3 regions of the Peribacillus sp. GL_122 genome follow, and region 3 is predicted to be linked to each of the others. Evidence: predicted binding sites of a transcription regulator. Region 3 holds the regulator's gene; each other region holds the start of a gene.
What was found. The regulator Rex, encoded in region 3, represses fermentation and respiration genes when NADH is low (regulators of the CRP and FNR family bind a similar motif). The targets are predictions, from matches to a motif close to TTGTGAAATATTTCACAA.

Region 1: a site for Rex is predicted at 2,504-2,521, ahead of qoxA (cytochrome aa3 quinol oxidase subunit II). Genes of this name have one in related genera too.
Region 2: a site for Rex is predicted at 1,597-1,614, ahead of AC3ISB_RS23350 (helical membrane plugin domain-containing protein). Genes of this name have one in related genera too.

Annotation. Positions count from the first base shown of each region.
Region 1 is NZ_CM174415.1:517,539-522,452, forward strand. Features, by position in the region: gene AC3ISB_RS02525 (S1C family serine protease) at 1-884, shown strand, start outside; gene AC3ISB_RS02530 (hypothetical protein) at 1,149-1,463, shown strand; gene qoxA (cytochrome aa3 quinol oxidase subunit II) at 2,640-3,569, shown strand; gene qoxB (cytochrome aa3 quinol oxidase subunit I) at 3,643-4,914, shown strand, end outside.
Region 2 is NZ_CM174415.1:4,825,146-4,830,059, reverse strand. Features, by position in the region: gene AC3ISB_RS23355 (NAD(P)/FAD-dependent oxidoreductase) at 1-1,076, opposite strand, end outside; gene AC3ISB_RS23350 (helical membrane plugin domain-containing protein) at 1,116-1,547, opposite strand; gene AC3ISB_RS23345 (hypothetical protein) at 1,866-2,042, shown strand; gene AC3ISB_RS23340 (hydantoinase/oxoprolinase family protein) at 2,507-4,546, shown strand; gene AC3ISB_RS23335 (hydantoinase B/oxoprolinase family protein) at 4,563-4,914, shown strand, end outside.
Region 3 is NZ_CM174415.1:300,077-304,990, reverse strand. Features, by position in the region: gene groL (chaperonin GroEL) at 1-446, opposite strand, end outside; gene groES (co-chaperone GroES) at 506-790, opposite strand; gene AC3ISB_RS01630 (CPBP family intramembrane glutamic endopeptidase) at 1,125-1,850, shown strand; gene AC3ISB_RS01625 (YdiK family protein) at 1,847-2,059, shown strand; gene AC3ISB_RS01620 (redox-sensing transcriptional repressor Rex) at 2,089-2,748, opposite strand; gene moaC (cyclic pyranopterin monophosphate synthase MoaC) at 2,782-3,288, opposite strand; gene AC3ISB_RS01610 (ABC transporter ATP-binding protein) at 3,422-4,914, shown strand, end outside.

The DNA of each region.
Region 1 (4,914 bases), 220 kb from region 3:
AGCAAAGCACGGAGAGCGAAACGGTTGAGAGCGGCACTGGCTCAGGGGTCATATATAAAAAAGCTAATGGGAAAGCCTATATCATCACGAACAATCATGTTATTGAAGGAGCTAAGGAAGTCGAAATTTCATTGTATGATGGACAAAAGGCAACAGCAGCGGTTGTCGGCGCGGATGCTTTGACGGATTTAGCGGTTTTGACAATTGATGCTTCGAAAGCACCGGAGGGAATTAAATTCGGTAATTCTGATAGCATGCGTCCAGGTGAAGAAGTATTGGCAATTGGCAACCCACTTGGACTTGATTTTTCACGATCGGTTACACAAGGGATCGTCAGTGCGACCGGACGCTCCATTTCAGTCGATACCTCGGATGGGGAGTGGGAACTTGATGTCCTTCAAACAGATGCAGCGATCAACCCTGGCAATAGCGGCGGTGCTTTGATCAACACCGCTGGGGAAGTGATTGGCATAAACAGCTTGAAGATTTCCGAAAACGGTGTGGAAGGCTTAGGGTTTGCCATACCAAGCAATGATGTGATTCCGATTGTTACGGAGCTGATTGAAAATGGAAAAATCACGCGTCCATATTTAGGAGTCAGCTTGGCCAGTATGGAAGAACTGCCGCAATATTACATTCAAAATGTTCCTGAAGCCGTAAAGTCCGGTGTAATGGTGACGAGTATAGAAGCGGGATCGGCTGCGGCGAATGGAGGGCTTAAGCAACAGGATATCATCGTTGAAATTGATGGAACGAAAATAAATACAGCCGCTGCATTAAGGAAGTACTTATATACAGATAAGAAAATCGGCGATAAAGTAAAGGTTAAAGTATATCGGGGTACTGAAGAGAAAACGGTAACGTTAACCTTGCAAAAACCATAGAAAGTAGTTAGCCCCCTGATTAATCATCAGGGGGCTTTTAATTGGAAGTCGAGAAGTTTTTAGTAGTATAGAAAAGGTTAATATAGGAAAAAGTAGGTAGTGTATTTGCACTGTTTTGCAGATTTTTCATATAGTCTTGAATACCTAAAAGCTAATAGTAGCACGTTCTATTTGTCAAGGTTTTCATTGTGAATATGTTAAAATATAGAAAAGATTTGACAAATTTGTGAAATGTCATAAAATAGAAAGAAAGGGGATGAAATTATGGAAGCTAATCAGAAGATGTTAGATGCAGTGAAATGGGTATCGGGCACAGGTTGTGTAATCGGAATTATTATTTTTGCTTTAAGTTTCTTTGTAAGCGATTACAATAAAGATTATATATTTACCGCCGTTGGAATCGCCATCACACTAAGCGCAGCTGCAATTTTTCTAGTTGGTATATTTTTTGTCCTGACAGAAGAAATGGTAATGAAAACACATAAAGGTGAAAGAATTGTACCGGAAACGACTAAAATCATAAAAATGAAGTCAAAGGCTAACACTCAAACAAAAAGAAGTACAGAATTCAGTAACTAAAACGAGGAATATAGCATAATGAACTTGCATTCTATCATCAGATTTACTAACATGGATGAACGCCTGTCTAAAGAATTTGAGTCAAAGTGATCCGAATGATTGAATGCGCTTTCATTTTGTGGAGGACTTGGATTAATTATTAGTTGGCTCCTTTTAAATTCAATACAATATACTGCACTCGTCATGTACCAAAAAAATATTTCAAGTAACCCTTTGTATTTGAAATACATACGATGTGCTTGGACATTCAAACAAAACTGCCTGAACGCCAGGAAGTTTTCACTTTGATTTTGAACTATATCCACGAGAAAAGGACACTTTTAAAAAGTCCTTTTTTTGTGGTTTTTTTATGCACTTTTCCTTGAAGATACAAAAGGGATGTCGTTGATTTTTGAGTAGTGAGTTTCCAAAAGCCGGAGTTTATTGAACCACCAAATGTACTTTTTTGTAAAATGGTTTCTGTCCTGTCCTACTGATATTGATTGATAAACAACTTGACTAGTTTTAACTAGTTTGACTGACCCCTGAATTACTTCACCCAAGACTACTGCTATACGGCTGTTTAGGAATACTGACAGGGCAATAAGTATTGAGAGGAGAATAAAGCCAATTACATTTCACACTCGTTATTTCCTTATATATATATAATATTGACCAGTGTAGGATCATAAGGGTATGGAAGCATGGAAACAACATCGTGTACAATGCGGCTACCATTTACCAACTTCCATGGCCGAGTTAAAAAAATCCGCTATAAATCATGTTTTCCAACGATAGAAACCTAATTAGCAGGATAGGTAATTTAATTCATAATCTTTATAAGTCTTGAGGCAATAAACGCGGTGAATATAATGTGAAAAAATTATTTCATTATATTAGAGTAATATTAAACGGAAAGTGACCGATACTGTCAGCAATCCTGTACTGATAAGTGAATTTTCCATAGGTAATTTATTAAACAATTATTATATTTCATTTGCTGAAGATTTTCGAACATTTCTGTTCATTTACCATCTTCTTACTGCTCTTTATTGAACTTTATGTGACAGATGTCACTTTATATTGTCTTTTTTTACACTTGGGATTAATATTGGTATGTCGGGTTTGTGAACATGGTAACACTTTGTCCGAATAATTACCAATTGGAATTTTATTATGTAAGAAAGGGGTAGTACTATGAAAATAAAATGGGCTCTATTAACTATACTTTTTACAATTGCCACTGTGCTAACCGGTTGCGATAACCCATTAATGGTCTTGGACCCTAAAGGGCCAGTAGCTGCAACACAAGCAGATGTTATTATGATTTCGATATGGACAATGTCCTTTGTCGTCCTTGTCGTTATGGTACTGTATATCTTCATGATAATGAAATATCGTGCTTCCAAACAACGTGATGATTATGAACCGCCTCATATAGAAGGAAGTAAGGTTCTTGAAATAATTTGGGTTGCGATTCCAATTTTAATCGTCGCTTTCCTATCCGTTGTTACTGTTAAAACAACAAATGAAGTTGAGGCAACACCTAAAGGGTACGGAGATCAAGAACCTTTAGTTATTTACGCTTCATCTTCCAACTGGAAATGGCATTTTAGTTATCCGGAAGAGGATATCGAAACGGTCAACTATCTGTTTATACCTACTAACCGACCAATTGAATTTAAACTTTACTCATTCGGTCCAATCTCAAGTTTCTGGATTCCGCAACTTGGAGGACAAAAATACGCGATGTCGGACATGGTTAATACGTTGCACTTAGCAGCTGATGTACCAGGTGAGTATATGGGTCGAAATTCAAACTTCAGTGGTTCAGGTTTTGCTCAGCAAACGTTCAACGTTAATGCACTGTCTGCAAAAGAATACGATAAGTGGGTAGATGAAATTAAAGCTACTGCTAAACCGATTACTGAGGAAAAATTCAATGAATTATTAAAACCTGGTCATGTGGGACAATCCACTTACACTGGAACTCACTTAGAGTTTTCACCAGCTCCTGAAGGGGAAAATGCTGGTCATGATCACGGATCTTCTGATACTGAAGAAAATGATTCCAAGGATTCACACGAGGAACATTCAGAACACAGCAACATGAGTCATGATCACTAAGAATTAATTTCGTTCGATAAAACAACTAGGTTTACAAGATAAGGAATATTTTCCTGAAAGGAGTCACAAAAGTATGGATTACTTTGATCGATTTGCCGTACCTCATCCAAGTCCCGCGATTTATGCATCCATGATTGCCATTGGCTTAACCATGATTGCGGTTGTTGCCGGAATTACCTATTTTAAAAAATGGGGTTACTTATGGCGTGAGTGGTTAACAACGGTTGACCATAAACGTATTGGTATCATGTACATCTTGGCAGCACTGCTTATGCTTTTCCGTGGTGGCGTTGATGCTCTTATGATGCGTGCTCAAACGGCTATTCCAGATAACGGTCTTTTGGATGGACAGCATTATAATGAGGTATTTACAACACACGGGGTCGTCATGATCCTGTTTATGGCTATGCCATTTATCATTGGGTTAATGAACATTGTTACACCATTACAAGTTGGAGCGCGTGACGTAGCATTCCCACGTCTGAACGCGGTAAGCTTCTGGTTATTCTTCATGGGGGCAATGCTATTTAACATCTCTTTCGTAGTTGGTGGTTCTCCTGATGCAGGCTGGACATCTTACTTCCCGCTGGCAAGTAATGATTTCAGTGAATCAGTCGGTTCGAACTATTACGCGATTTCACTTCAAATAGCAGGTATCGGTACATTAATGACTGGTATCAACTTTATCGTAACCATCTTGAAAATGAGAGCACCTGGTATGAACTTAATGAAAATGCCAATGTTCACATGGTCTATCTTGATCACTAACTTCATTATCGTTTTCGCTTTCCCTGTATTGACAGTGGCACTTGCGTTGATGACAATGGATCGTCTATTCGGAACTCAATTCTTTACGATGGCCAATGGCGGTAGCGATATGCTTTGGGCGAACTTGTTCTGGGTTTGGGGACATCCTGAAGTTTATATAGTAATTCTTCCGGCTTTCGGTATTTACAGTGAAATCATTTCGACATTTGCACGTCGTAACCTGTACGGGTATAATTCAATGGTTATCTCCATGGTAGCTATTTCTACACTATCTTTCATTGTATGGGCTCACCATTTCTATACAATGGGTCACGGTGCAATGGTTAATGGTATCTTCTCGATTACCACGATGGCAATTGCCGTCCCGACTGGTGTTAAGATTTTCAACTGGTTGTTCACACTTTGGAAAGGTAAAATCGTATTTACCGTTCCAATGCTATACTCTTTAGCTTTCATTCCGATTTTCACGCTCGGTGGGGTAACAGGGGTTATGCTTGCCATGGCAAGTGCTGACTACCAATACCATAATACAATGTTCTTAGTAGCTCACTTCCATTACGTTTTAATCCCTGGTACT
Region 2 (4,914 bases), 1.2 Mb from region 3:
CCAACGGTTGCCACCGCATCCTTACGGCCAAGGCTCGCAAGTGTACCTGAGTTTACAGGTGAAAATTCTTCAAGTTTCTTGCCTTCAAAGGCTGCATATAGGTTGTATCCAACAAGCTCACCCATTTGCCAAGCATTTTGTGCAGTAGGAGCGTATGGACGGCCGCCTTCTGGAGGGAACGCAACGGCACTGTCCCCGACAACGAATACGTCATTATGGGATTTGGATTGCAAATACTCATTAACGGTCGCTTTGCCGCGATCCACTTCAAGGCCGGATTCGCCTACGATTGGAAGAGCCGCAACTCCGCCTGTCCAAACAAGCGTATTGGCCGTTATCGTTTGTCCATCTTTCAATTCGATTTGATTTCCTTTAACACCCGTTACAGGCAGACCTGTCAAGAATTCAACGCCGCGTGCTTCCAAGCTTGTCATCGCACGTTCGATCAAGTGGTCAGGCAGGACCGGAAGGATTTTTGGACCAGCTTCTACAAGCTTGATTTTCAAGTCCTTGAAGTCCACTCCGAATTTTTTGGCGATTTTAGGGAAATGATCCACGATTTCACCGATTAACTCGACGCCCGTCAATCCGCCGCCGCCGATCACGATAGTTGCGTCCGCTTCATTATTCGTTTGTGCAAATTCGCGGATGCGATCTTCGATATGTTTGTAAATCTTGTTTGCATCGTTTACGGATTTCAAGACCATGCTGTTTTCCTCAAGTCCCGGAATGCCGAAGAATCCTGTTTGGCTTCCTAAAGCAACAACCAGGGCATCATAAGATAAAGTGGAACCATTGGCAAGTTTCACTTCTTTGTTATCGACTGAGAAAGAATCCACTTTGGAAATGATAAGGTCGATATCTTTTCCTTTGAAAAGTTTTTCCAACGGAATGGAAACAGCTTGTTCAGAAATGGATCCGCCTGCAAGACGGTGCAATTCAGTGATGATTTGGTGTGTTGGAAATTGGTTCACCACTGTAACCTGTACTTCATCTTTTTTGTAATATTCACGTACGGATAAGGCAGATAGCAATCCAGCGTAACCTGCACCTAAGATGACGATTTGTTTTGACATAGTTAATCCCCCGTCCTTACTGATTGAAAGTTTATCAAATTATTTTTGGTTTTTACGTTCTGAAGAGACTTCAAGAAAAGCTTGGGCGAAACGGAAAAGTTTTTGTGCTTGAGGGTCTTTCATCATTCTTAACAGACCAAAAAGACCGATCACGTCATGATTCACTTCAGCACGATCCTTAGCTTCGATGGCAGTAGCCGCAAGCCCTTTCACTGAATCGACTACAGGTGTCGCGATCTCCGAAATGGCGCTGACCGTATCGTTTTTCAAAACATCATCAGTCGCAACCGATTGAGCGAAATCATAAGACTTTGTTAAAATATTCACTAACTCAGTTAGTTTTGGTAACTGCTCAACTAAAGTGTTCAATGATTCCTGAACCTCAGGGTTTAATAATTGGTCCAGTACATCTAATTGTTTTTGGCTGGCATTAAGTTGTTCAGTTTGTGATTGGGTAATCGTTTCTGACATATCCAATTCTCCTTTGCAATAAGCATTTTGTTGATGTAAATAGAAAAACTTGTAAAATATTACACAATGTGTGGCAAGAAAAAATACTAACAAAAATGTAATAAAAGCTAAACTATAGTATATCCCTTTAGTTCCATGAAAACAGCTGATTTTAAAAAAAAGATTCATAAAATAATCTTTTCTCGCTTATTTAAGTACAGATTCTGCTGGAAGGTTCCATTCTTTACCTAAAATGGACTTTGAGGGTGTCTATCATCATCGCCTGTCATACATATTTCCATCTTGATTTGCCATCCTAAATGATGGAGGTGAAAAAATGTGACTGATTCAGAATCTAAACTTACAGACGAGAATGATGATAAGAAGTTTCATAAACTGGTTGGCAGTATGGAATATACTAAAGCACAACTATCGGAAGGCATGAATGGAATTTCTGAAGTTTACCTCAAAAACAGTGAGGAAGGCACATCGGAAACACCTGATAATGTTGTGTAAGCATAGCGAAACAGTTATGGTTCCTTAATTTTACTTATTTTTGTAAACTTCTTACCCTTGTAAGTTGTTTGACTATTCTAAAAAATACCCTTGACTTTATGGTGGATTGACGTAAGATAAAGTATATAGCCATAGTGAACAGGTAGTTTTATCTAGCAAATACTACTCTGCCATCGCCTTAAATGGACTTGGTGATTTAAAAGATGAATTCTATAATAACTGTCGAATCTAATAGACTTCGCCGCCCAGCGAAGCTAAACCTAGATCAAAAACCAGTTATATCAATGATTTTTTATTGATATGACTGGTTTTTTTTATTTCATCATTCATCTTGTCCCTTTTTTGGCCTAAGAAAATCCAGCGGCTGGCTGACACTCTTTCACACAATTAAGCGGTGAAATGGGCACGAAGCAATGTCAAAAGGTATAAATTATTTTAAATCTTGTAGCAGGGGTGGGAATTAAATGATAGGTACGAAGCAAACTAGGCTCGCAATTGATGTAGGAGGAACATTTACGGATGTGTTCGTTTTTGATGAAAGCACGAAGGAAATTTCAATCACGAAAACGTCGTCGACTCCTCTGAATCCAGAAATCGGCATTTTGGATGGAATTGCAAAGGCGGAAATAGATTGTGAAAATATTAAAGTGTTTTCCCATGGTACAACAGTGGGCACCAATGCCTTGATTGAAAGGAAATTGCCAAAGACAGCATTGATCACATCCGCTGGATTTCGGGATGTATCGGAAATCCGCCGAGGAACCAAGCTTGAGTTATGGGATACATATGATGATGTAGCCAAACCGTATATCCAAAGAAGAGACCGTTTTGAAGTGGAAGAGCGCATCGATTTTGCAGGGAATGTCTTGACGGAAATCAATGAAGAGGAAGTACGGTCACTGGCAAGGAAATTAAAAAGACGCGGTACCGAATCAATTGCGGTTTGCTTCATGAACTCGTATGTAAATGGAAGCAATGAGGTGAAAGTGAAACGAATCATCCAGGAGGAACTCCCGGAAGTTTATATATGCATTTCAAGTGAAGTCCTTCCTGAGATTTTTGAGCATGAGCGCATGAGTACGACGATCGTCAATGCGGTTTTAGGACCGACTGTCAGCAACTATATTAAAACCCTTGAAGGTGAAATGAATAAACGGGGGTATGAAGATGACATATTAGTGCTTCACTCCGGCGGAGGGGTAATGACATCCCAAACCGTACCCCGTTATGCGGCAAGGCTGGCAAGTTCCGGAATCGCTGCAGGTGCTATTGCCAGTAAACATATCGCCCAGCTTTGCGGGTTCAATAATGCAATTGGGCTGGATATGGGAGGAACGAGCACCGATATTTCCTTGATGCATGAAGGTGATTTGCGGATTACTAAAGATTGGTATATCGAGTATGGATATCCGATTGGATTCCCAAGTATCGAAATCTTGACGATAGGAGCAGGAGGCGGAAGCTTAGCTTGGGTGGATGAAGGCGGTTCTTTACGCAATGGCCCTCAAAGTGCAGGCGCGGTTCCTGGACCTGCTTGCTATAGCAGGGGTGGCGTGGAACCGACCAATTCCGATGCCAATATTGTATTGGGACGGCTTGGCACAAAACTATTGGATGGACAAATGGAACTTGATAAACAAAAAGCGATTGAAGTCGTGGATAAGATCGCCAAGAAATTCGATTATACGATTGAAGAAGCGGCGAATGCCATCACACGGGTGGCCAATGCCAATATGTGTGATGCGCTAAGGCTGATTTCAGTCAGAAGGGGATACGACCCCCGCGACTTTGCACTTGTGGCTTTCGGCGGGGCTGGACCCTTGCATGGAGCGTACCTGGCCAAGGAAATGGAAATCCCGACTGTCATCATCCCGCCGCATCCGGGTGTTGCCGCCGCAATGGGATGCCTGTTGGTCGATGTTCGTCATGATATATCCAAAACCTATGTCAAGAACGTCAAGGATGTATCGTTAAAGGATTTAGAGAAGGAATTCATCGGAATGGAAAAAGAGGCAGCGGAGTTATTGCAAGAAGAAGGGGTCGCTAAGGAAGCTTCCACATTGGTGCGCTATATTGACATGAGGTATTTGGGACAGTGGCGTTCATTGGCGATAGAAGTCGATTGCCCGATTTCTTCATTGGAAGAGACCCTTGATCGTTTCCATCAAGAGCATGAACGGGAATTTTCTTTCTCCGATAAAGAACAGACTGTGGAAATCTACGGGCTGCTCGTTACGGCTATCGGAACTGTGCCAAAACCTGAATTCCCGACTTATGAACCAGGGGGCACACTTGCTGATGCCTTGAAGGAAACGCGTGATGTCTATTTCGAAGAGGAAGGGTATGTGAATACGAACGTGTATAACCGGGAACTCATTCCGGCCTTTTCTGAAATCTCGGGACCTGCCATAGTGGATCAGCTTGATACAACGACTGTCATTCCGCCAAATTTCACGGCAAAAGTTGATAAATACAGAAACTTGATTCTTTCCCAAAATAAATAAAAAGAGGTGGATTTCATTGTCGAATAAACAGTTAATTGACCAATCTGGAGTTGGAACAGGTTTAGATCCGGTGACATTTGAAGTGATAAAAAATGGCTTCGTTAACCTTGTAGATCAGATGGCTGAACAAATCCTTCGGACATGCTATTCCTTCGTCATTTATAATCGGGATTTCAGCTGTGCGCTTTGTGATGCAGAAGGAAATACAGTCATGCAAGGGACGCAGGATATTTCGGTTCATGTAGGAACACTGCATCTAACGGCAAAGGCGGTGCTCGAGGACTTCGATGGTGATATCCATCCCGGGGACGTATTCTTGGTCAATGACCCGTATCGGGGCGGTACTCATTTCAATGACACACGGGTTC
Region 3 (4,914 bases):
ATGGCAGCTACTTGTGCGATTGATTCTTTGTTTTCAACAGGTTTGGAAATGGCTTTCAATTCTGCAATTGCTGAATTGACCGCTTTCTCGATTCCTTTACGGATACCCATTGGGTTAGCACCAGCTGTTACGTTTTTAAGACCTTCACGGATCATCGCTTGTGCAAGAACCGTTGCAGTAGTTGTACCGTCACCAGCTACGTCGTTTGTTTTGCTTGCTACTTCAGCAACCAATTTCGCACCCATGTTTTCGAATGCATCTTCCAATTCGATTTCTTTAGCGATCGTCACACCGTCATTTGTGATAAGCGGTGAACCGAATTTTTTCTCAAGAACCACGTTACGACCTTTTGGTCCAAGCGTTACTTTAACTGCATCTGCAAGTGCGTCCACACCACGAAGCATGGAACGGCGAGCTTCTTCACTAAATTTAATTTCTTTAGCCATTTATAAGTACCTCCCTAAAATTTTAAGAAAATTTTCGTTCAGTTAAGTATGATGTATAATTAGCCGATAACAGCTAGAATGTCGCTTTCACGTAAAATTAAGTATTCAGTGTCTTCGTATTTAACTTCAGTACCTGCATATTTTGAGAAGATAATTAGATCGCCTTGGGCAACCTCTAAAGCAACACGTTCGCCATTTTCAAGGACACGGCCAGTACCAACTGCTACTACCTTACCTTCTTGTGGCTTTTCTTTAGCAGTATCAGGAAGAACAATACCGCTTGCAGTTTTTTCTTCAGTTTGAACTAGTTCAATAATAACGCGATCACCTAATGGTTTTAACAAGTGAAACAACCTCCTCATATTCTCTTGATAATTTGTTTCATGATTATTAGCACTCTTCATCATCGAGTGCTAACACATTTATAATATTAAATAAACCGAGCCTTTTTTGCAAGTATCTTATTGAAAATTTTTTATTAATTTCTGATAAATTATGGGTAAACTACTTTAGCATAATGATTTCCTTAACAATGTAATTGAAATGTTATGTTAGGGGTACCTTTAAGTGGTGTTCTGCCTCAATATTTGATACCATTTTGGAGTATGCGTTTATAGATTGTCCCCATATCAGGAACGTTCCGAACGGGATGGGTGACTATAAAAGGAGTTTTCATTTTTGAAAAAAGAATATTGGTTCGTCATCATCACTTATATTGCCATGCAATTATCCAGTATTGTTGGGGTACCCATTTTCATGCTGATCGGGTCTTATACTGGAATGCCGGCAGATGAACTCGAAGTGAAGTCTGCAGCATACTGGATAGTCTTCAGTTTTCTCGTTGCTTTATTATTGATTCTTTTTTTAATAAGAAAAGATATGAGGGAAAAGTTGGACACGAGAAATCAAACTTCCGTTTCGTTGTCCGTATTATGGGCAATTGCAGGAGTGTTCATGGCTCTTTTTGCACAAAGCATTGCCGGCAGCATTGAACAAATGCTTGGGGTGGAGTCTGAATCTGAAAATACGCAGCAACTTATTTCACTCATTTACAAAGTCCCCATGGTCATTTTCGTCACTTCAGTAATTGGACCTATATTGGAAGAATTAATTTTCCGGAAAATCATTTTCGGATCACTTCATAAACGCTTTAACTTCTTTATTTCAGCCTTAATCAGCTCAGTTATTTTCGGCTTGGCGCATGGTGAATTTGAACATCTTCTTTTATATACGGCAATGGGCTTCACCTTTGCTTTCCTTTATGCGAAAACAGGCCGCATTCTTGTTTCCATGAGCGCACATATTGCGATGAATACGCTTGTTATCATCCTTCAAGTGGTATATCGGGAGGATATTGAGAAGATGCTAGATACTGCACAGGCCTTCATCGGAGGTTTATTATGAAACGTCAATCACCATTATTCATGGGCATCATCTATGCAGGCTTAGGAGCTCTTTTTACCGCTATCGCGATTCAAACCGTCAATTCTTCCGGATGGGGACTCTTTGCCTACATACTTGTCCTTATTGCAACTCTTGATTTTGGATCGGGATTACGCATGATCATGCTACACTTTAAGATTAAAGCCGCACAAAAAAATAAGAAAAAATAAAAAAACGCTGCAATGATGCAGCGTTTTTTTCATTCCTCCAATGCGGCTTCTTCCACTACTGGATAATGTTTCAGGAAGTAGATGAGCGACTGAAGCTCCACGGCCAGGTCAATGTGGTGAACCCTTATGGATGGAGGCACGGTCAGCCGTGCAGGTGTGAAATTCAATATTCCTTTTATATCAGCTTTGACTAGACGATCGGTTATCGTCTGGGCTACCTGTGCAGGCACTGTCAATATAGCCGCAGTAATATTATTTTCCTGCAATAGTGTATCGATTTGATCCATATGATAGATGGGCACATCAGCTATTCGCTTGCCGACCTTTTCTTCAGAAACTTCGAAAGCCATTTCAATTTTAGTATTATTATTTTTCATGAAATTGTAATTTAAAAAAGCGGTTCCTAAATTTCCTACCCCGATTAAAGCGACTTTGGTCAATTCATCCTGATCTAGTGTTTTTCTAAAGAAGGATAATAAATAATTGACATTGTAGCCGTAGCCTTTTTTCCCAAGCGCGCCAAAGTAGGAAAAATCACGGCGAATTGTGGCAGAATCCACTTTTACAGCTTCACTTAGCTCTGCCGAGGAAACTCTTTGTTTGCCTGAGGAATGTAAGTTCTTTAAAAATCGATAATACAATGGCAACCTTTTGGCTGTCGCCTGCGGTATCTTTGGGTCATGGTTCATTGTTCTTCCCCGCTTTCACACATGCTTTTCAACTTAATCTCTATCTGTTTGTTTTACTTGCCTTTTATAATCGCTACTAGACACTCCGCCTGTTTTCTCCACTAAGAATGTAGGCCCGATCACCATTCCCTTATCAATGGCCTTACACATGTCATAAACAGTCAAGGCAGTCACGGATGCAGCTGTTAACGCTTCCATTTCCACACCTGTACTCCCTTTTGTCTTAGCTTCCGTTTCAATCCTAAGCCTATATCCTTGTTCTTCTTTTTCCCAATCAAAGGCTATATTGACCCCTTGCAGAGCAATGGGATGGCACATCGGAATTATATTGGATGTATTTTTGCTGGCCATTATTCCTGCAACTTGCGCAACAGCCAGTACATCACCTTTTTTCATTTTATGGTTCGTGACCAATTCATATATTTCATCATTCAATAAAATGCTCGATTGAGCTACTGCCGTCCGGGTTGTTTCAGGCTTAGCACTCACATCAACCATTTTGGCCCTGCCCTGTTCATTAAAATGCGTTAAGTCTCCCATTTAAGTAACCCCTCCTAAATCATACACTATTATTCCACTTTATGTAACAGCTTTTGTTTCAGCTTGGAACCAAGCTGTTGCCGATAATAACTAAAATACGTTACACTAACAATAATCAATTGAGGTGAAATCTATGATTTTATTACAAATCAATCAACTATCGAAATATTATGGAGCTGAACTTATTTTATCAAATATGAAGCTCGAAGTTCAAAATAAAGATCGAATTGCACTTGTCGGCCGAAATGGCGCCGGTAAATCCACTCTGCTTAAAATCATAGCTGGGCAGCTTTCCCATGATGGCGGTGAAATAATCAAACCAAAAGGCGTCACCATCGGCTATATGGCCCAGGATACGGGATTGGAATCCGAACTGACCATTTGGGATGAGATGCTGACTGTATTCACGGATCTTATAGAGCAAGAAAAGGAACTGCGTCGCCTTGAGGCTGATATGGCCAGACCTGACATCTTTGAAAACGAAACAATTTACCAAAAAGTGCTGAATGAATACGACACTTTGATGGTGACATTCAAAGAGAAGGGCGGTTATCAATATGAAGCGGATATCCGTTCCGTATTGCATGGACTTCAGTTTGCTGACTTTGACTATTCTACCCCAATTTCCACTTTAAGCGGTGGGCAAAAAACAAGGCTTGCATTAGGGAAGCTGCTTTTAAGGAAACCGGATATATTGATTCTGGATGAGCCGACGAACCATTTGGATATCGAAACCCTCTCTTGGCTTGAACAATATTTACAAGGCTACCAGGGAGCTGTCCTTATTGTTTCCCATGACCGCTATTTTTTAGATAAAGTAGTAAACCTCGTATATGAGATTTCCCGAAATAACATGAAAAAATACCATGGTAATTATAGTTCTTACCTAGAGGGAAAAGCGGAGGATTATGAGCGGGACATGAAACTGTTCGAGAAGCAACAAGGGGAAATTGAAAAGCTTCGCGACTTTGTCCAACGTAATATCACCAGGGCTTCCACCACGAAAAGAGCACAAAGCAGACGCAAACAGCTCGAAAAGATGGATGTATTGGACAAGCCGCAAGGTGATGAAAAATCTGCAAATTTTTCTTTCCAGATTGAAAGGCAAAGCGGAAATGAAGTACTTCACCTCCAGGACTTGGCTATTGGATACGAAGGGGAAACGGTATCAAAGAATATAAATTCCCGGATGACTAAAGGTGAGAGCATAGCACTTGTTGGCCCAAATGGAGTTGGAAAATCTACTTTATTGAAAACGATCATTTCTAAGCTGCCTGCACTTTCTGGGGGTTTCCGTTTTGGAACGAACGTAGAAGTCAGCTACTACGATCAAGAACAGGCTAACCTTGTTTCCAATAAACGCGTACTAAATGAATTATGGGACGACTATCCCCTTAAACCGGAAAAGGACATTCGCACCGTACTCGGTAATTTCCTTTTTAGCGGTGACGATGTTTTGAAAACCGTTTCCACACTAAGCGGGGGCGAAAAGGCCCGGCTTGCTCTAGCCAAAATGATGATGCAAAAAGGGAATTTTTTAATTCTTGATGAACCAACGAACCATTTGGACCTCGATAGTAAATTGGTGCTTGAAAACGCATTGATCGATTATCCAGGAACTATTCT